3 regions of the Paenibacillus sp. 11B genome follow, and region 3 is predicted to be linked to each of the others. Evidence: riboswitches for the same ligand, from Rfam matches in the RefSeq annotation. Region 3 holds a riboswitch; each other region holds the start of a gene.
The links. A riboswitch is a leader RNA that binds a small molecule or an ion and turns the genes downstream of it on or off. The one in region 3 is predicted to bind cyclic di-AMP.
Positions count from the first base shown of each region.

Region 1: it holds a riboswitch for cyclic di-AMP, as region 3 does, so the genes downstream of both, Q0V21_RS01800 (3D domain-containing protein) here and Q0V21_RS30635 (C40 family peptidase) in region 3, are expected to answer to the same signal.
Region 2: it holds a riboswitch for cyclic di-AMP, as region 3 does, so the genes downstream of both, Q0V21_RS15505 (HAD family hydrolase) here and Q0V21_RS30635 (C40 family peptidase) in region 3, are expected to answer to the same signal.

Region 1 covers NZ_JAUKNS010000001.1:402,688-409,622, forward strand. The annotation lists gene Q0V21_RS01775 (DUF4178 domain-containing protein) at 1-312, opposite strand, end outside; gene Q0V21_RS01780 (DUF350 domain-containing protein) at 336-737, opposite strand; gene Q0V21_RS01785 (PspA/IM30 family protein) at 832-1,503, opposite strand; gene lpdD (prenylated flavin chaperone LpdD) at 1,632-1,979, opposite strand; gene Q0V21_RS01795 (polysaccharide deacetylase family protein) at 2,134-2,922, shown strand; gene Q0V21_RS01800 (3D domain-containing protein) at 3,102-3,770, opposite strand; cyclic di-AMP (ydaO/yuaA leader) riboswitch at 3,773-3,969, opposite strand; gene Q0V21_RS01805 (amino acid ABC transporter ATP-binding protein) at 4,254-4,976, opposite strand; gene Q0V21_RS01810 (ABC transporter substrate-binding protein/permease) at 4,963-6,426, opposite strand; gene Q0V21_RS01815 (M20 family metallopeptidase) at 6,608-6,935, shown strand, end outside.
Region 2 covers NZ_JAUKNS010000003.1:100,503-107,437, reverse strand. The annotation lists gene Q0V21_RS15510 (glutathione peroxidase) at 129-605, opposite strand; cyclic di-AMP (ydaO/yuaA leader) riboswitch at 973-1,148, shown strand; gene Q0V21_RS15505 (HAD family hydrolase) at 1,266-1,664, shown strand; gene Q0V21_RS15500 (HAD family hydrolase) at 1,826-2,509, shown strand; gene Q0V21_RS15495 (Nramp family divalent metal transporter) at 2,675-3,970, opposite strand; gene Q0V21_RS15490 (organic hydroperoxide resistance protein) at 4,428-4,847, shown strand; gene Q0V21_RS15485 (zinc ribbon domain-containing protein) at 5,054-5,299, shown strand; gene Q0V21_RS15480 (hypothetical protein) at 5,398-5,676, shown strand; gene Q0V21_RS15475 (thiol-disulfide oxidoreductase DCC family protein) at 5,824-6,246, shown strand; gene Q0V21_RS15470 (DUF6612 family protein) at 6,345-6,935, shown strand, end outside.
Region 3 covers NZ_JAUKNS010000010.1:59,509-66,443, forward strand. The annotation lists gene Q0V21_RS30610 (stage II sporulation protein P) at 1-205, shown strand, start outside; gene Q0V21_RS30615 (WD40/YVTN/BNR-like repeat-containing protein) at 458-1,366, shown strand; gene Q0V21_RS30620 (NAD(P)/FAD-dependent oxidoreductase) at 1,594-2,214, shown strand; gene Q0V21_RS30625 (sensor histidine kinase) at 2,401-3,792, shown strand; gene Q0V21_RS30630 (response regulator transcription factor) at 3,882-4,589, shown strand; cyclic di-AMP (ydaO/yuaA leader) riboswitch at 4,755-4,888, shown strand; gene Q0V21_RS30635 (C40 family peptidase) at 4,894-5,367, shown strand; gene asnB (asparagine synthase (glutamine-hydrolyzing)) at 5,578-6,935, shown strand, end outside.

The sequences.
Region 1 (6,935 bases), on a different contig from region 3:
ATGATACGCACGTCCATCCAGATCCAGTAACGTAGGCACCTCATCCGGTGCATCAAGACGACCATCAATTGGTGTATAGAGGGCATATCGGGTCATTTCCCGTTCTTCTATATGCAAATGTCGGATAGACGTACCATCCTGCAACGTGAGGACTGCCGCATTCCGTGCTCGATGATGTACCCGCCCAACAACTTCATAAGTAACCAGCGAAACCTCACAGATATCACCAGGTGCCAGCTGAAGCATTGTTTTCTCTGCCTGGGGCGGTTCAGGTTTGGCTAGTATTCCTTTAATCCGTTTCCACACACTCATGCCCATTACTCCTGTTCTTTATCTTATAAACAAGCTGCAATAATTAATGCGCCCACGATATGAAGTGCACCCGAGAACAAGCCATAACCTGTCTTGCCCTGCTGTATTCCCGTATCCAGATCCAGGTTCGCCCATCTCCGAATCATATAGTGAACCACACTCTCCAGAATAAGCAAAATAATAAATGAAACTACGGATACCAACAACGCTTCTCCAAGGTGACCCGCTGTCGAAATGGAGGTAGCAAGTACATAACCCTGAGCAAACAGCTTCATTACCATACGTGTCGTAACAGCCATATTGCCCGCCTTTACTTCGGCAAAATCCTTATACTTCGTGAACAACGAATCCACATACATCAAGACAAACAGCAAAACCGAACCCGATAACGTCCAGACCAGCATTGCCAAAATGTTCAAATCCATTACCATAGCCCCCACATATCAACATGAACCGCAATTAAAAGCGAAGGAGAAACGCTGGTCTCTCCTCCGCTGGTGCCCTGCTTACATACAAGGTTTAGTTCTTATTTTCGTATTGCTTCATCAACGCTGCCAGTTCATCCTCAACAGCCTGATCCTTGCCCAGCTTCTCAAACTCATCATCCAGCGATTTTCCTTTGGACGACATTTCATTGCTGGCTTCAGCCTGAGCTTCCATCTGCATCATTTTTTCTTCCATACGCTTCATGCCGGCACTAGCAGTATCTGAACCAAATCCGTTCAGTGCCTTGTTGATTTCGGTTTGAGCTTTTGCTGCATTGTAGCGCGCAACCAATGTTTCGCGTTTATTTTTCATTTGCGTCAATTGTTTGCGCATTTCGTCCAGCTTGCCACGAAGGTTATCGGCAGACGCTTTATTTTGATCATAGCTTGTTTTGTATTCAGCCATCTTCTCTTCAGCGACTTTTTTCTCTTCCAGTGCCCGACGGGCCAGATCCATATTCTGTGCACGCGCAGCTGTATGTGCTTGCTCTTCACGTTTCTTCACGAGAGCTTCCTGTTCTTCGAACAGTTGCTTAAATTTCTTCTCAATAGCAATCTGTGCGGCAACAGCTTTCTCCGCATCTTCCAGATCTTCCTGCATATCCCGGATATATTGATCTGTCATCTTGATTGGATCTTCTGCCTTGTCAATAATGGAATTAATGTTAGACATCGTTAAATCGCGCAATCGTTTGAAAATGGACATTATGGTATTCCTCCTAGTCGATAGTTCATCCTTGTATATAATCATACATACGTGGCAATGTTCTACTCGTTTCAATTTTAACAAAAAAAATCTTAAAAAACGATTTTAGCTACTTAGCCTACCTGGAGCTATTGGATCAGTGGACCGGTTTGGCTCAACAGCTCTTCATCCAGCAGCTTCTCTGCAGTCTGCACAATCTCATCAATCTGCATTCGCGTAATAGCATCAAAGTGAATGCCCATAATCACAGTCACGGTTACCTTTAAATGCAGAGAAGCTCTACGTGCAAGTCTCTCGCACAGCTCTTGTTCTTTATGCCCAGGGATATGCACCGTAGCCCCGTTCACCCGTTCCCGGTCCGGATAAAATGTTGCTACCGCCCCAATATGTGATCTTCCTCCAGTTACCATAAACACTTTGTCTTCCCCTGCCTCAATCACCTGTAAACGAACGGAATTTAAATCGTATGTATTCATCCTGCTCCACCTGTCCTTTTCTATATGTAATATATATGGTGGAATTATGGCTACAATTTAATGAATCAACAATGAAACATCTCACATCATGCATAAATACGGATCCCCCCGGGCATACCAAAGAGAACGCAATTTGGGAAAAGGAGGCACTAACATGCGCATACGCCTCATAATGATATCCATCATGTTCATTCTTCTGGGAGGAAGTTACGCCCCTGCTCAGATATGGGCATCTACAAGCCCGCAAACCGAACCTGCTTCGAAGTCTGATTCTTCCGAAGAGGAACAGCTGACACTGGGACAGCTCAGACAGAAATATGCGGATACGTTCAAAACCAACGGCCCTTCAACAAAAAAGGTCGCACTGACTTTTGATGATGTACCTGATCCGCGGTTCACCCCTCAAGTGCTGGATATTTTAAAAAAATACAAGGTACGGGCTACCTTCTTCATCGTGGGACATCGCGCTGAGAAACATCCGGATTTGGTGAAACGCATGGTGAAGGAAGGGCATATTGTTGGCAATCACAGCTACAATCACCCCCAGTTCAGTAAGCTATCCATGAATGCATTTCGCAAACAAATCTTACATACCGGGGATATTATTCGCAATCTGGTAGGTTACACACCCAAAATGATTCGTCCACCCTATGGCGACATTAACGAGCAGCAGCTGCAATGGGCGGCCAAACAACATTACAGCATTGTGAACTGGAACGTCGATTCCCTGGACTGGAAGGGTCTCTCCAAAGAGGAAGTCAAACAAAACATCCTGTCTGCCGTCAAACCTGGTTCCATTGTTCTGCAGCATGCAGGAGGCGGGGTCGGATCGATATTAAATGGTACTATTGAGGCGTTGCCTGAAGTCATCGAGGAGCTGCGAAACCGCGGGTATGAGCTCGTAACTTTGGATGAACTGTTGGAACTGCCCAAGGGCAAGTAGGATCAAGATTCGCTGCGCAGCGCGTTCAGCAGCAGCGCCAGCAGCTTGGGTTGCTACAGAAATCGGATATGCAAAAGGGTGTCCTTCAATCACAATATTGTGATTGAAGGACACCCTTTACGGTTTGATGTAGGTTCAGTTGTAGTCTCACATGTTCATGTGCAGCTACTCTTTTGATTTTATTTCAAAATGTAAAGTTCAACATCCTGAATACCAAATGTGTTCACGGATTGCTTGCTGCCAGGAATAAAGATATCAATTTTATGGCCTTTGATGGCACCACCCACATCACGGGCTGTAGCAACAAATGCCTGTTTAGGTAGTCCTGGATGTGTATGACCCGTTACCAGTACTTTTGTACCCAGTGGAATGATACTAGGGTCTACTGCGATCGTGCCAAGTTCGAGCGGATTACCGAAGTAATCTACTGCACCCCATCCTCCATTTTCGGAAGCATCCGCGGAGTATGCTGTTGCTTTTACGTCGACAGTTTTGCTGTAATCAAACGTTTTCCCCCAGGCCTGTACCACCTTGCTATCCGAATTTACGTCAAGACTTGCGGCAGTCACCGTTTTGGCCTCTGTTTTTGCTGCTGCAGCAGAAGCTGTGTTCGTTGTGTTACCAGGGATCGTAATTTTCAATCCCCCATAAATGTTGTAGGCTGAAATGTCATTGTTAGCTTTAATAAGTGCGTTAAGTCCAACTCCATATTGTTTGGATAAGGTGTAGAAGGTATCCCCCTCTTTGGCCACATGAACTGAATCAGCATGAGCCGGAACGGCTTGAATGAGCATTGCTGCTGTCAGCAAAGCTGTTGCTGTTTTGGCTATACGTTTCTTGTTAATCATGGTCTTCCTCCCTCATTATGCCTGCGAAGTTAGTTGTCGGATTCGGATGGAGGAAACCACCCTATAGGTTCAATTACATGAATAATTTATGTAGCCCTAATTCACCCCAAGCCGTGTGCAAATGATTCTTCCCCAAGCACACTCTGCATCGTTACATCCCCCACACTCCCACCTCCGGAAGTTTCGGCAGGAACAAATATATCACAATTTTGTAACCAAGAGTCGTAGTAAATGTTACCATCTGGCTAATTCACTTCAACTTTTATGCTGAATTCAAGCGACTTTTTTCAATAAATTGTCTATTTGGACTTAAATCATTGATGACAGAAACGTTACTTTTTATGTAAATCTGTTCGTATCCTCACATAACAAAACATCCCTGCCGACTGGGCGTCGACAGGGATGCATGAATCGGATGAACTCTCATCCGCAGAACGAATTTTTGTTTCCACCTTGACCATCATCCTTTAGGATTTGGTTGTATTAAAGCACTTTAGCGAGGAAGTCACGTGTACGTGCATGTTTGGGTTGACCAAACACTTCATCCGGCGTTCCTTCTTCTACAATAACCCCGCCATCCATAAACAGAATGCGGTCACCTACTTCACGGGCAAAGCCCATTTCATGAGTCACGATGACCATGGTCATGCCGCCTACTGCAAGGCGTTTCATGACATCCAACACTTCACCGACCATTTCAGGGTCCAGTGCAGAGGTAGGTTCATCAAACAGCATAACATGCGGCTGCATCGCAAGTGCCCTTGCAATAGCTATCCGTTGTTTCTGTCCACCGGACAGCTGGTTTGGATAGGCATCTTTTTTGTCGGACAAGCCAACCGTTTTGAGCAAATCTTCACAGATTTGTTCCGCTTCTTGTGCAGACTGTTTTTTCACTTTAATGGGAGCAATCGTAATGTTCTGCTGCACCGTTTTATGTGGAAACAGATTGAAATGCTGGAATACCATCCCCATTTTTTCACGAGTCGCATTAATGTTATGTTTGGGACCCGTGATCGATACTCCCTCAAAATCAATCTCCCCAGAAGTAGGCTGCTCCAGTAGATTCAGACAACGTAAGAAGGTACTTTTCCCAGATCCGGACGGACCGATGACCACGACAACCTCACCTTTGCCTATTGTTACGTTGATGCCCTTAAGCACATCGTTGCTTCCATATGATTTGTGTAATTGTCTAACGTCTATCACTTGCACTCAACTTCCTTTCCAGTCGACCCATCAGCTTGGACAAAATGAACGTCAGCACAAAGTAAATGGCTGCTGCAATCAGGAATGGGTTCATTCCTTGGTACGTAATGTTTTTGACCACACTTGCCTGGTACATAATGTCCACCATACCGATAACCGAGATAATGGAGGATTCCTTGATAATTGTCACGAACTCATTACCGATCGCCGGCAACACCGCTTTGAACGCTTGTGGAAGGATGATGTAGCGCATTGCGGCGCCTCTTCCCATCCCCAGGGAACGGGCTGCTTCCAGCTGGCCGCGATCCACACCCTGTATACCTGCACGGAAAATCTCGGCAAGATAGGCACCACTATTAATGGAAAGGGTAATAATACCCGCCTGAAGCGGCGTAAAATTAATACCAAGTGTCAACGCAAGTCCATAGTAGATAATCATCAATTGAACCAGCATTGGTGTACCACGAATAACCTCAACATAAGCTGTTCCGAGCCAGCGCAGAATTGCGACGTCATGCAGACGGAACAGACAGATGATCAAACCAATAATGACCCCGAATATTACACCGAGAGCAGACAGTAAGAGCGTATAGCCCACACCTGTCGCATAGAAGCTTTTGTACTGCCAGAACACTTCAAAAATGTTTTGGCTTTTATTAACCTTGTCTGCCATCAACTGGCTTGCTTCTGTAACCATCTGATCGATTTTATTTTCGTTTTTCAGACGTTCGAGCGTTCCGTTGACTGCATTCAGTAATTCCGTATTGCCCTTGCGAATCCCGATCGCCGCTTCGACCTGCTCTTCATCCGGGATCGCAGCAGATAGTCCGATAACATCATCCAGATAGCCGGCAGCTACTGTATCTTCGACGATCGCAGCATTCACACGATTGGTCTGTAATTGCAGTACGATATCAGATATTTTATCAAGTGCTGTCAGTTTGGCGCCTGGGATTCCCTGACCAATCGTTTCCTGAATGGAACCTTTTTGGACTCCAATTTTTTCATTTTCCAGATCAGCCATGGTTGAATATTTGTCTTTATCCTCATTGCGAATCATGATAACTTGTTTCGATTTATAATAGGTATCGGAGAAGTCGATGCTTTTTTTACGCTCATCCGTTGGCGTCATTCCCGAGATGACCATATCCACACGACCACTCTGCAATGCAGGAAGAAGTCCGTCAAAACCCATATCCTCTATTACAAGTTCTGCCCCAAGATCGGCAGCAATTTCTTTGGCAATCGAAATATCAAAGCCGACAATTTGATCTTTACCATCAATGACTTTATGGAATTCATATGGTGCAAAATCGGCGCTTGTACCGAGCACCAGCTTTTTACTGCCTGAGTCGCCTGTAGTTCCCGTTGCCGACGCAACCGGTGTAACCGTAGTTAGCAAAACCACAAGAGCTATCAGCATCATGGTGTAACGACTAATCAATTTCAACCCTGTTCTCCCCTTATAATACTTTGTATGCTTTCTGTTGTTGATGCCTGAGTCATTATAAAGTAGAATGCATGATTATGCAATGCATTTCGACATTATAAATCTTGACTAGTTTCTGAAAAATAACTGCATCTATGATATAATTATTAAATTATTTTCATTTTTGCTTAAGGAGTCCACCATGACACATACCAAAACTCAAATTCTAACTGTAATTGATCAATATGCTTCCCGTTTTAAGGAGATTTCATCATACATCGGTGCCAATCCCGAACTTGGTAATGAAGAATATCTCGCCTCTGCTCGGTTAAGGGAAGAACTTGTCTTCCATGGTTTTTCCGTAGAAGCTCCTGTTCTTGGCTTGCACACTGCATTTATCGGTACATATGCTGCATCCAAACCTGGTCCGACTATTGCCCTTCTCTGTGAGTATGATGCACTGCCTGAAATCGGTCATGCCTGTGGCCATCATCTAATCTGCATGATGAGCCTCGGAGCTGCGGTAGGTC
Region 2 (6,935 bases), on a different contig from region 3:
AGCTTCCCATACGGGGAGCTTCTTTTTTATGTTTTTTTACAGTAAAGATGAGTCCAGACAAAAAAAGGTCACCCGTTTCCCTGAATGCATGCTCATTCTGTCTGCAGGGTTCGGATGGCCTTGAATTGTTATTTAAGCAATTCTTTGATGTCTGCTTCAATTTTATCAGGTGTTGTTTTGGGAGCATACCGTTTCAAAACACGTCCGTTCTGATCCACAAGGAATTTGGTGAAGTTCCATTTGATGGCTTTGGAGCCGAGTACGCCAGGTGCTTCTTTGGTTAGATGCTGGAATAGAGGATGAGCGCTTGAACCATTCACATCGATCTTCTCAAACATGGGGAAGCTGACACCATAGTTCATCTGGCAGAACTCGGCAATATCATCAGAAGAGCCTTTTTCCTGTGCAAACTGGTTGCTTGGAAAACCAAGAACTTCAAATGGGGAATCTTTGAACTTATCCTGGAGTTCTTGCAGACCTTTGAATTGAGGTGTAAGGCCGCATTGGCTTGCTGTATTCACGATAAGCAGTACTTTGTCACGATAGTTGGACATCTCAACTTCCTGACCGCGAAGGGTGTTTACTTTGTAGTCGTAGACTGACATGAAAATCGCCTCCATTTCATATTCTTCTATCATTTATTATATTGATTGCAATTAAATATTGCAAAATTAATATTGTTTTTTTAACGCTATTTGGACCTCTCGTGTATGAACTGTGAATGTTTTGCTACCTGAATTTCGCTAAAGAGAGAATTAGAGAGCTTTGAAGAGATGGGTGGAGAATGGATGTGTTGTAAGCGCTATTATTGATGTGAAATGGCAAAAATCCGTCGATTCGGTGATCTGCGCAGACTTTACACCGATATGGCACGGGTGTATGATTCATATCGTAATTCCAATTTCAATTAAATTTTACATGAAAAACGAAACAAACGATAATATCGCTCTGATTAAGGAACATAATGGAACGATGTTTTAATCGCTGAGTTTCCATTCATTCATGGGTGGGAAACGGGGGAACCAACAGGATGAACTGTCCAGGACAGTAGGCATCCATGGGGTGAATTTTCCGGTGACAGCCGGAAATAGGGCGACTCTCGCGCCCGAATCCGTCAGCTAACCTCGTAAGCGTTAAAGGGAGAGGCAACAAGCCGTACGCTGGTTCATAGTGTCTTTTTGCTATGGATTATTGAAGAAGCGTCCGGGAGGCCTTGGTCCCCCACGCTTCTTTTTTGTTGTCTTTTCACGCCAAGGGAGGAACGAATGATGGATAAAGAGATGATCTTAGTGACTGCTCCAAATGAAGCAGGACGTAAATTTATCAAATTGCTGATGTACAAAAAAATGCCGTTTGCCGTTCTGACCAACAGTGCAGGGGAAGAGCGCAGGCTCCGGAGAATTGGTGTGGAGCATGTCATTCGCATGAACACGGCTGCAGCTCAGAAATGGTTTTTGCCGCAAGGCAGTGTAGGCAATGTTTTTATTTTTGAAAATAGCCTAAACCTGACCTGCCGATATTTGCAGATCTGCCGCTCCTGGACATCCAAGTCCCTGTGTGTCATTACAGAACAAAGCCACCCCAAAGGGATCTATCGGGGAATGGGAGCAGACCGTATCGTATATTCCTTGAATGGGGAAGTTGGGTTTCTGCTTAATGGTTAGTGGTACTATTCCTGTGATTGATCCAGTGTCAGCTGCCTGTTATAATTGAAATCATAAATATACGGAATATTGAGGAGACTCATGCATGATGGTGGGTCTTCTTTTTTATGGTTTGGGAAATGGGGAAATGAATTTCCTGTGGCTAACGAGGAGGAATAGGCGTGCCGGATGTACGTGGAATACAATGGTTGTTCTTTGATGTGGGGGATACGCTTGTGGACGAGTGGGAGCCGGTGGATGATATTATTGGTCAGTTCGTTCGAGAAGCTTGTGCGCTTGGTTATCAGGTGGAGATGCAGACAGTACGAGAACTATTTGCCGCCTCCTACCGAAATTACGAGCAATGGCCGATGAAACTGGCTATTCGTACCCTGATCAGCGATGAGCGGCACCGGGAACAGATACAGGAGAAGCTGAAGTTCCGCAAAGAGCTTGAACGCCCCTTCGCGTCAGCCGACGCTGTTCTCCAGACGTTGTCGCAACACTATAAGATTGGCATCATTGCCAATCAGAGCCCGGGGACGGAAAATCGGCTGGATAGCTATGGTTTGCGTAAGTACGTGGATGTGCTGGCCTGTTCCGCTGAAGAAGGAGTGTCCAAGCCTGATCCTGAATTGTATGCTGTAGCTCTGAAACAAGCGGGATGTAAACCGGAGGAAGCGGTCATGATCGGCGACCGGATTGATAATGATATTATTCCGGCTAAGAAGCTGGGTATGCACACGATCCGAATTTTGCAGGGGTATGGCAGGTTCCAGCCGGAGCTAGCAGATGCAGACCGTCCAGACTGGACGGTTGAATCACTGGATGAACTACTTCCCTTGTTGATGGTAACTCAAAATTGATAAATAAACTAAAAGCGGTATTTAGAGCTGATCTCTAATCGGTATGGATCAGGTTGGATTAGGCTGCTGCTAAAAAATATAAAAGGCTGATCATCTCAAGGGATACGTTACTTGAGTTGATCAGCCTTTTTGAGTTAGACAAAATACGGATTAGTTTTCTTTAACCTAGAACAACCGAATGGTCTGGATGATCAGATACACATTCAGGATAACGATAACTCCGGCAATGATCCAGGAGATGATTTTGAGCCACAGCTTGTTAGCAAAATCCCCCATGCTTTTTTTGTCACTCGTAAACATGATCAGTGGAATAACGGCAAAGGGGAGCTGCAGCGACAACAGAACCTGGCTCAGAATCAGCAGTTCTTCTGTTCCGTGCTCTCCGGCAATAGCTGTTACGATAACGGCCGGGATGATTGCAATCAGACGTGTTACCAGCCGACGAAGCCACGCCGGAATACGAATGTTCAGGAAGCCTTCCATTACAATCTGACCGGACAGTGTGCCGGTGAGTGTTGAGTTCTGGCCTGAAGCCAGCAGGGCTACACCGAACAGGATGCTGGCGATGGTGGTTCCCAGCAAAGGTGTCAGCAGATGGTAAGCATCCGTAATTTCCGCAACCTGGGTCATGCCTGCACTATGGAACACGGCAGCAGACACAATCAGGATGGCTGCATTGATGAACAGGGCCAGTGTTAAAGCGATTGTTGAATCCATGGTGGTATACAGAATCGCTTCTTTTTTACCCTTAGTTGTCTTTTCAATCTGACGGGTCTGTACGATAGAAGAATGCAGATACAGATTATGGGGCATCACGGTTGCGCCAATAATGCCGATGGCGATGTAGAGCATGGCTGGATTTTGCAAAATTTCGGCACTGGGTACAAAGCCGTGCATGACGCCGCCCATATCCGGTTTGGCGAGAAAAAGGTCAATCCCGAAGCAGAGGGCGATGGTAGCCATCAGCACAATAACGAGCGATTCCAATGCGCGGAAGCCTTTATTTTGCAGCAAAAGAATGACCAGTACATCGACAGCGGTAATAATGACGCCATATAACATGGGAATGTTGAACAACAGTTTGAGCGCGATGGCTGAACCAATAACCTCGGCAAGGTCGGTGGCTGCAATTGCAAGCTCACACAATATCCATAACACCATCACGACAGGCATGCTGAATCGTTCGCGGCAGGCTTGCGCCAAATCCCGTCCTGTGACAATCCCGAGCTTACCAGCGAGAGACTGTAACACAACAGCCATCAGGTTTGAAATCAGAATAACGGACAATAGGGTGTAGCCGAATTGTGAACCACCTGCAATATCAGTTGCCCAGTTCCCGGGATCCATATATCCAACGGCAACCAGGTAACCCGGTCCAACAAAAGCTAGGAACTTTTTCCACCAAGCAGCGTTCTGAGGCACCTTCATGGAGCTATGGGCTTCCCCGAGAGAGGGGGCCATACCCGCAGCCAATGGTTCATTGGAAGGAGCGTTGAACGGATTTTTTTTACTCATAATATAATCACCCGACTTTGAAGTATTGATATTCTATATGAAGAGGAACGATGTCATTCCTTTGATTAAATTTGAACATTGAAATCAAAATGAAATCAAAATCAAAAAACGTAATTAAACTACTTTCGATATGTCTAAACGTTTATGTTGATACTTACATTGTACTCCTTCAATTATTTTTGTCTAGTGCAACTTTTGTGTAGAAGGACAAGATTTACCGGAGAAGGAGTTGTGCCTTAGTATATTACCCAACCCTTAATAAATAACCAATGTGCATCTCACGTGCATGAAAATAATAAAGATGTAAAAGCTGAATAAGGAACAACATGCGTTTCAAAATAAGCCAGAAGTTTAAATTGAATAGTAGGCATTAAAAAATTTGAAGGTGAAGGAGAGATTTTTAATGGAAGCTTTATATACAGCAACAGCGACAGTTAAAGGTGGACGTACAGGTTCGGTGGCTTCTTCGGATGGTGTGCTCAAGCATGATCTGAAAATGCCAAAAGAGCTTGGAGGCCCTGGTGGTGAAGGTACCAACCCTGAACAGCTCTTTGCAGCTGGATACGGTGCATGTTATGAGAGTGCCCTCGCCAATGTGGCGCGCAAAGCAGGCGTGAAGTTGGAGAATGTGGTGGTAACCAGCAATGTATCCATTGGCAAAGACCCTGCGGATGACGGTTTCCAGCTGTCGGTACGTTTGGATGTGAGCATGCCTGGTGTGGATCACAGTCAAGCCGAAGATCTGGCGCGCAAGGCACATGATTTCTGTCCTTACTCCAAAGCAACACGCGGCAATATTGATGTGGTACTTAATGTAGTTTAAGACCTGACTCCTAGGAGTAGAGGGAACATATAGAGCAGGGTATCTTTGGATACCTGACGTTCGATTACAAGACCCTGCTGGCCATCGGCAGGGTTTTGTATTGTATAATCCCGTTGGAATGCAGGAGATTGCATGGTGGACAGCGTACTATTTTACATAATCTACTCTTGCTTGATGTCATACATTCGAATGAGGGGGGAACAATATTGAGTATTGAAGAGATGATAGAACGACGATTTGTATGTACCAAATGCAGGGGGACGGACTGCAATATTAAGGAAGTGTCCATGTCAGGAGCTGGACTTAGCAAAATGTTCGATATTCAGCACAATCATTATCTCTTCGTCGCCTGTTCTTCCTGTGGATATGTTGAAGTATTCGATCCGGATGTGTTGAAAGGGAAAAAACAGGGTCAGGTGGGTACCATTCTTGATATTCTATTTGGCGGGTAAATGTGCGTGAGTTGACATCGAACTAAAATTTCTTTAATATGACTTAGTACTAAGAAGTGTCATTGCATGAACCAAATTTGAATTAACAGGTGATATCCATGTCTTATAGACCGCGTATTGCAAATTTAGAACTAGCTAGTGGCAACAAGGAAGACGGATTGTATGAATTTAAAATGAAATTGGTAGACGGTACACAATGCCGTGTATTCTACTCCCATTCCCCGGAATGGAAGCTGACCAATATCAGCCGTCTACAGAAAACGCCTTGTCCGGTATGTCGCAAAGATTTCATTTGCAAATGCATGGACCAGTGGGCTGGTGACCTTCATCAACAGATGATCGACGACCAATGGATGGAAAAGGCAATTGCCGAGTAATTGCCAAAACAGATACGAGCGTGGGCACAGAGCCTGCGCTCTTTTTCTTTTTTTCGTTACACCTAAATAAAATGTAAAAAAAGCGACCGAGATAACTCGAAAACGGGTAATTTACTCTAATAGCACAACTATGAGGAGGCCACGATTATGACTGCAAATCAAACGGATCAGCATCAGGGACACCCGATTGTGCTTGTGGACGGAGTGTGTCATTTTTGCCAAGGCTTAACGAAGTGGATTATCAAGCGTGACCCGGAGGGGAAATATCATTTTGCATCACTTCAATCGGATGTAGCGAAAACATTGCTGGAGAAGGGCAATCTGTCCACAGACAGCATGGATACGTTTGTACTCATTGAGGATGGGAAATATTATACGCGTTCCACCGCAGCGCTGCGGCTGGCCAAAGGATTGAAATTCCCTTATCCATTATTGTACGGGCTAATTATTATACCGAAATTTATTCGCAATGCAATATATAACACGGTAGCTCGCAACCGATATCGCTGGTTCGGTAAAGATGAAGCGTGCATGCTGCCTACACCTGAAATGAAGGAGCGTTTCCTTTGAATAACTGAAGTGTAACATATTGTATCAGGGCGATTGATTAATAACGGGAATAATTGGGTAATGAGTACGGATCAATTCTATTTTGGGAGGCAAATAACTTGAAGAAGTGGACTACATTAATTATTGGGGCATTATTGGCAGTAAGCATGACCGCTTGCGGAAGCGATGCAGATAACAGTACAGCAACGCCGCCAGCTGGCAACGAAACGTCTAACGAGGGCAATACAACTGCGGAGCAGGAGACAAAGATCCCAACATTGGACGAGTTAATTGAAAAAACGAATGCAGCGACAAAAGACATGAAAAGCTTCACTACCGAAGCCAATATTGATCAAAATTTGAAGCTGGTGTCTGGCGAACAGTCCCAGGATCAACAGGTGAAAACATCGCTGAAGATGGATATCATCAAGGACCCGATGATGATCTATCAGGAGATGAAGATGGAAATGTCCGGACAGGAAGCGCAGAATGTGAAGCAGTATATCACTTCGGATCATATTTATTCCCAGGTGGGAGAGCAATGGGTCAAAATTCCTGACGATCAAACGAAACCATTGATTGAGCAAATGCAGTCAAGCATGAATCCGGAAGGTGAGCTGGAGCAATTCAAAAAGATTGCAGAGGACACCAAGATTACGGAAGAAGGCGACAACTATGTCATTAACGCTGATGTATCCGGTGATAACGTG
Region 3 (6,935 bases):
AATACCCGGAATATCAAAGGGGATATACTCAAAAGATCATTCTAGCGGTAACGGACAATACAACCAATCGCTTGCTGAATCTAGTGCCCTGATCGAAATCGGTGGTGTAGAAAATGTACTTGAAGAAAATTATAGAACGATTTCGATCTTGGCCGATGTAATCCATCAAATCTGGCATGAAGACCATGGCTCAACCCTCTCATAACAGTAAGTATGCACTCACCCTAATTAGCTCTGCTGATTGGGTTTTTTTATTGATTTTCCCCCACTAAAAGCTGATCATGGGCTGATACATGGAAATCGTGTTGACCATTGGCTATTGATGCGCTTGTATATTTAAGCTATTACATCTTGTAGATATAGGGTGTCCTCCTTTATATTTTCGTCAAAACACGCAGAATCTTCACAATTTTTCTCTATACTGACCTAAAATTATTTTAGACAAGGAGAATGACCCATGCCAAAAAAGAAAAAAGGGCTATCCCTGGGTGTTGGATTTTATCTCGCATTATCATTAGTAGTGATTGTCGGTTTTATTTTCTGGGGGGAGAGTAGAGAAGACAGGACTGCAAATTTGGATCTATTAACACCTCAGTCCACCACCCATCCGCATATCTTTAGTTTTGCAGATGATGATACAACCATATGGATGGGAACTCATAATGGTATATATGAATTTATAGATCAAAAATGGCAGCGAACTCGTAAAGAACTTATGACAAGTGATGTAATGGCAATTGAAACGAATCCGAATAATCCCATGAACATCTTTGTCGCGGGCCATGGTTTTGTGAAACGTTCTAATGATGGTGGGGAGACCTGGGAAACTGCAGAGAATGGACTTCCAAATAAAGCAAAACCCAATGAGCCGGATGTGCACTACTTAGCGATGGACCCGAGGAATTCAAGTCGATTAATTGCGTTGTTGGCTAGTGCTGACAACAATGTGTATCAAACGAAGGATGGTGGGAAACAGTGGAACAAAATCGGAAGTATCCCCCAAGGGGCGTATTCGATTTCTATACTTCCTTCGGCTAAAGAGACCATTTTGGCTGCAACGGAATCAGGGCTGGTTCGCTATAATGTCAAGGGCAGAGATTTGGAACAAATCCAGATTACAAACGAGCCCGCATACGGAGTACTGTCTTTGTTCGATGGAGGAACGATTATCATGACAGAGAGTGGATTTTTAAAATCTACTGATTTGGAAATATGGTCTGACCTCGACGTAGACTTAAATGGTGAGATGCCTTTGGGGATCAAAAGTTCAAAACAAGATCCCAATCGGCTCATCATTGTGACAGATCAGTATTCGGTTTATGAAAGCAATGATGGTGGAGAGAACTGGTCTTTAGGGGAATCGTGAAAGAATAAACCTAGGTAGCTCCTTTATTATGAAAAAGAATTTAAATCAAATTGTATATATAAAGAAAAAGCTTGATAATTATACTATAGGGGGGTATTCTAAAGTCATCAAATGCAACGGTGGACTTAAGTAAGAGTTGCTTTGATTCAGTCATATGAAATACATGAAGAGGGCAATAAACTAAACGCATTCTTTATAACATTAATTCGGTTAAAGGAGAAAAAGAAGTGAACAATGAAAGATTGATGATTGCAGTTTCCCCACCGATTCAAGTAGGAGGAAGCTTGTTTACTGCAGTACAACTTTCAGCTATCAGTAAACTTATGGGTCCAGAGCAAAAGACCGAGATGACTCCGTTTAAACAATTTTATATTGAAATATCGGCTGAATCGGAAGGCGTCGTAACTGACAATCTTCGAAGCATTGGACTTGAGGTAAACCCTGCAGGTTATGCAACTAAGGCCTTGATCGCTTGTAATTTCTGCAGAGGGGCTGAAGATTCCGGACTAGACATTGCTCAAAAGTTAAATCAAGCTATAGCTGGGATATTGACACCGACACCTCTGAAGATCGGATATGCTGGCTGTGCACTCGGGACTAGTGAACCCCTCTTGAGAGATATCGGAATCGTTAAAATGAAAGACAAATTCGATATGTATATAGGTGGAGATCCAAAGGGAATCAAAGCTTCTTTGGCTGAACTTTTTCTAGCTGGTTTAACGGAAGCGGAAGTGACACAAAAGGTAATGAAAATAATCGATTATTACAAAATTCATGCAAAAGGTAAAGAAAAATTCAGCAAGTTTTTGAAGAGAATCACTGCTGAAGAATTAAAGAGAATGCTTTAATTCTATAGTATTTGGCAAAAATAAAATTAAAGCACTGCAAGTGGGGAACCGTCTAATAACAAATGAAGTGCATACTACGTAGCGTGAAAAACAATTCGTCCTTTCTGAGTCAAAATAAATTTTATGAGTCGCCATAATGGCGACTGTTTTGTTTTCCTAATATGATTTCAAAAGGTGATATATTCGGTGTGGAATAAAATTCATTTAAAACTTAGCTTTACCATTTTCAGCTTGTTTATTGGGATTTTAATATTGCTAAGTATTGTACTTAACCTCATATTCACGAATTTTTTGTCATCAAAGGTACACGATGAAGCTAATGAGTTAGCAGCACATTTGTCTACTATGCTTGAGGAGCAAGGCAACAGTGCGGAACAAATGGCTGATTTTACAGGCGTCCAGATGTACATCTTGAGTTCACAAGGAAGATTCATTGAATCAAAGACTTCAGACGCCTCCATTTATCCTAACTATATCTGGGATAATCGCAAATTGTTAGAAGGGAAGAAGGTGGAAAGAGAATTCACTTTTAATAACGAACTTTACCTGCTTCATGGTATCCCCGTAACCACTAATCCAACGGTCAAAGGGATTTACGTGATTAGTTCTCTAGAAAATATGAAAGATTCGATCCAAACGATTAGAAATTTACTGTTTATCACTGGATTTGGAGCACTGTTATTGGCGTTGGGTTGCATATTTTTTCTATCCAAAAGATTATCGAATCCATTATTAAAAATTGAAAGTGCAACTCGCCAAATTGCCAAAGGAGAACTGAATCTTGAAATTCCTGTGGAAACTAAAGATGAGATTGGTTCATTGTCACAAGCCATAAACGACCTCGCTAAAGAATTAAAACAATATCGAGATAATCGTTCGGAGTTCTTTGCCAACGTCTCTCATGAATTGAAAACACCCATTACTTATATGGAAGGGTATGCAGACATATTGGCTAAAGATCTTGTGGAAAATGATGAAGAAAAGAAAAAATATCTACAAATCATTTCTGAGGAAGCACGACGTTTAAATGTAATCATAAATGATCTCTTTGAATTGTCTAAGATGGAAGAAGGTAAAATTGACTTGAAACTGATGTCTGTAGAACCCACTTCGATTATTCAAAGGTCTATAGATAAGGTTCAATTAAAAGCCCAAGAAAAAGATCTTACGATTCGAAGTAAGTTGAGTCCCGTACCCCATATTTTTGTAGACTCTAACCGACTGGAACAGATTATTTTGAATCTATTGGATAATGCCATTCGTTACACAGCCGAGGGGTATATTCAAGTTTCTTTAACTTCTGAATTAGAAGGGGTTGTAATAAGCATTTGCGATACGGGGCCCGGAATTTCAACAGAAGAACTTCCCAATATATTTGAACGTTTTTACCGGGTTGAGAAATCCAGATCCCGGGCATATGGAGGAACAGGACTGGGGCTGTCCATTGTTCAAAGTCTTGTTTTACAACAAGGAGGAACAATTCATGTGGAAAGTAAAATTGGAGAGGGGACGCGATTTAAAGTGATGTTCCCGTCCATCACCTCTTCTTCATTAAAATCACACAGCTTCAAAATATAATATGTGAAACAAATGAGCTAATGATCGTTCAAATTTACGGTCAGAAACCGCATATTACTAAAGATTAATGAAATGGATGGGATGACCATATGAATAAATTGAAAGCATTAGTTATTGATGACGAATGGAACATGAGAAATCTGTTGCGAATTTATTTAACTAAAGAGGGTTTTGATATTACGGAAGCTCATAATGGAACCGAAGGACTGTCCTATCTTCAGAAAAATTCGTATCATGTCATTTTATTAGACGTTATGATGCCGGATATGGATGGATGGCATCTTTGTGAAAAAATCAGATCGTTTACTGAAACACCTATATTGATGCTTACAGCTCGAGGGGATGTGAAGGATAAGGTACATGGGTTAGGTGTCGGTGCTGATGATTATATGGTGAAACCTGTAAATTCTGATGAACTCATTGCTCGCTTGTTTGCGCTTGTTCGACGCTCTTCACAGTCTTTAAGCCTTAAAGAAATCGGTAAAAAAATCATGTATACTGACATGATTATTTATCCAGATCGAAGACAGGTTATGGTACTCGACACAAATCTGGATTTGACCCAAAAAGAACTTGATATATTGCTTATATTGGCCGAGAATCCACAAAGAGTTTTCTCTAGAGATGAAATCATTGAACGTCTCTGGGGAAGTGACTTTTTTGGGGATAACCGAGTCGTAGACACCCATGTGAAAAATATCCGGGAGAAGTTGCAGTTGGCTGGATTGGAACAGAACCCCATTCAAACGGTTTGGGGCATAGGGTATAAGTGGTTGTATAGTGTAGAGGAGCCTTGAACTTATAACTAGAATTCGGCAATACAAAAAGAACATGTGCTAAGAAGCGATCGCTCCCTAACTTCAGCAGGAGACGGTCGTTTCTTTTTTAGAATAAGATATACGAGAATTCCACATTAAATCCACACAATTTAACAATATAATACTCTATAGGTTACAAATATTTAACTATTTTTGCCGAATTTCGTATTGAAAACGGGGGAACCATTTGTTGGGTGAATTATTCTTGTAAGAAAAGAATATAGGGAGCCTTTAACCGAATCCTTAAGCTAACTCCGTAGGCATCTAAGGGAGGAACAAAAGTTTGAAGAAAGTCATTTTATCGGTTCTTGGAGCAGCAGTTTTATTTACCTCCACAGCAACAGGTGCATTTGCTAGTCAGGCAAAGCTAACAGAAGAAATAAAAGAAGTGGTTGGAACGCCATACCTTTATGGTGGGACAACAACATCTGGTTTTGATTGTTCCGGTTTTATCCTGTATGTTTTTAATAAGTTTAAACTAGATTTGCCGCGCACCTCTAGTATGCAAGCAGCAAAGGGATCGTTTGTAGAGAAAGAAGAATTACGCCCAGGGGATCTCGTTTTCTTCAATACGAATGGTCGCAGCATTTCACATGCGGGAATTTATGTAGGTAACAATCAATTTGCACATTCATCAAGCAGTAAGGGTGTTCGAATTAGTAGCTTATCTGAAAGTTATTATAAAACCAAATATGTAACAGCTCGTAGAGTGGTTAGCGAGCAGAACTATCTTAAAATGGTTAACGATAGTCATTAAAATGGACAAGCCCGTGGGTAATTCACGGGTTTGTCCATTTTGTTTAGCAACTTGCCTCGAACAGATAGAACCATTCTCCAGTGAACTAAACTAATAAATAAGTAAATAACTTATCTAAACTGTGATTTATGATATGGACGGTAATCTTTCACAGATTCCACATACATAAAAGCTAAACTAATCTTATATTGATTAGAGGAGAATAGCCCTATGTGTGGATTTGTAAGTTTATATAACAAATATCGTATGCCAGTAGATGCAAACATTCTGCAACATATGACCGACTCCATAGCTCATCGTGGCCCAGATGATGAAGGGATATATATCCATGATCATATCGGTCTGGGTTTTAGGAGACTAAGTATACTGGATATTGAGCACGGGGCACAGCCCATGACCAATGAGAACAAAGATATTTGGTTGGTATTCAATGGAGAGATTTATAATTATAAAGAGTTGAGGGATTGGTTGAGTCAGAAGGGGTATACATTTTATACAGATTCCGATACCGAAGTATTACTGAGGCTTTATGAGGACGTTGGAATTAAATGTGTCAACTATTTACGAGGCATGTTTGGGTTCACCATATGGGATCAAAGGAGTGATCTTTTATTTGCGGCACGGGATCATTTCGGAATCAAGCCTGTTTATTACAGTGAGACCGCCTCCGGATACATGATTGGCTCTGAAATTAAAACGTTGCTGGCTTCAGGTAGGATTGATAGGGAAGTGGATGAAAATGCTCTTTATCAGTATCTCACATTTCAATATGTACCTGAACCTCTAACGATGTTCAAAGAGATCCATAAACTGAAAGCAGGCCATTATTTGATTGTACAGAATAATGGAATGACCATCAGACCGTATTACGAAGTGAAGTTTGAGCCCCATGAAAGTAGGTCGTATTCCGATTTAGTAGAGGAAACACGATCAGTAATAACGGAATCTGTTCGTATTCATAAGAACTCAGATGTCCCTAGGGGAGCATTCTTATCGGGTGGTATTGATTCAAGCAGTTTAGTAGGTTTACTTCATCGCTTGGAGCCAACCCAAACATTCAGCGTTGGATTTGATATGCCGGGCTATAGTGAATTGGATGATGCTAGGAAGACAGCAGCCTATTTAGGGACTGAGCATCATGAAATTCGGATTAATGCCCGCGACTATATAGATATACTACCTTCTCTAATATGGCATATGGATGAGCCAGTAGCAGACCCATCAGCCGTGGGTCTCTACTTTGTATCGAAGTTGGCTAGTCAGCATGTTAAGATGGCATTTTCAGGTGAAGGTGCAGATGAATTTTTTGGTGGCTACAACATTTATCGGGAACCCTATGCTCTCCGCATGTTTCAGGGTCTTCCAGGTCCATGGAGAAGTCTTGCAGGACATCTTGGACGATTAATGCCTACCGGCATGAAAGGCAAAGGATTCTTGGAAAGAGGGAGTCTTATTCTGCAAGAACGTTACTTTGGAAATGCGAAGATTTTTATGGATCATGAAAAAAGCAAGGTATTAGCACCATGGTTATCGGAGCAGGGAGTATGTAAACCAACCCAGCAGGTGAC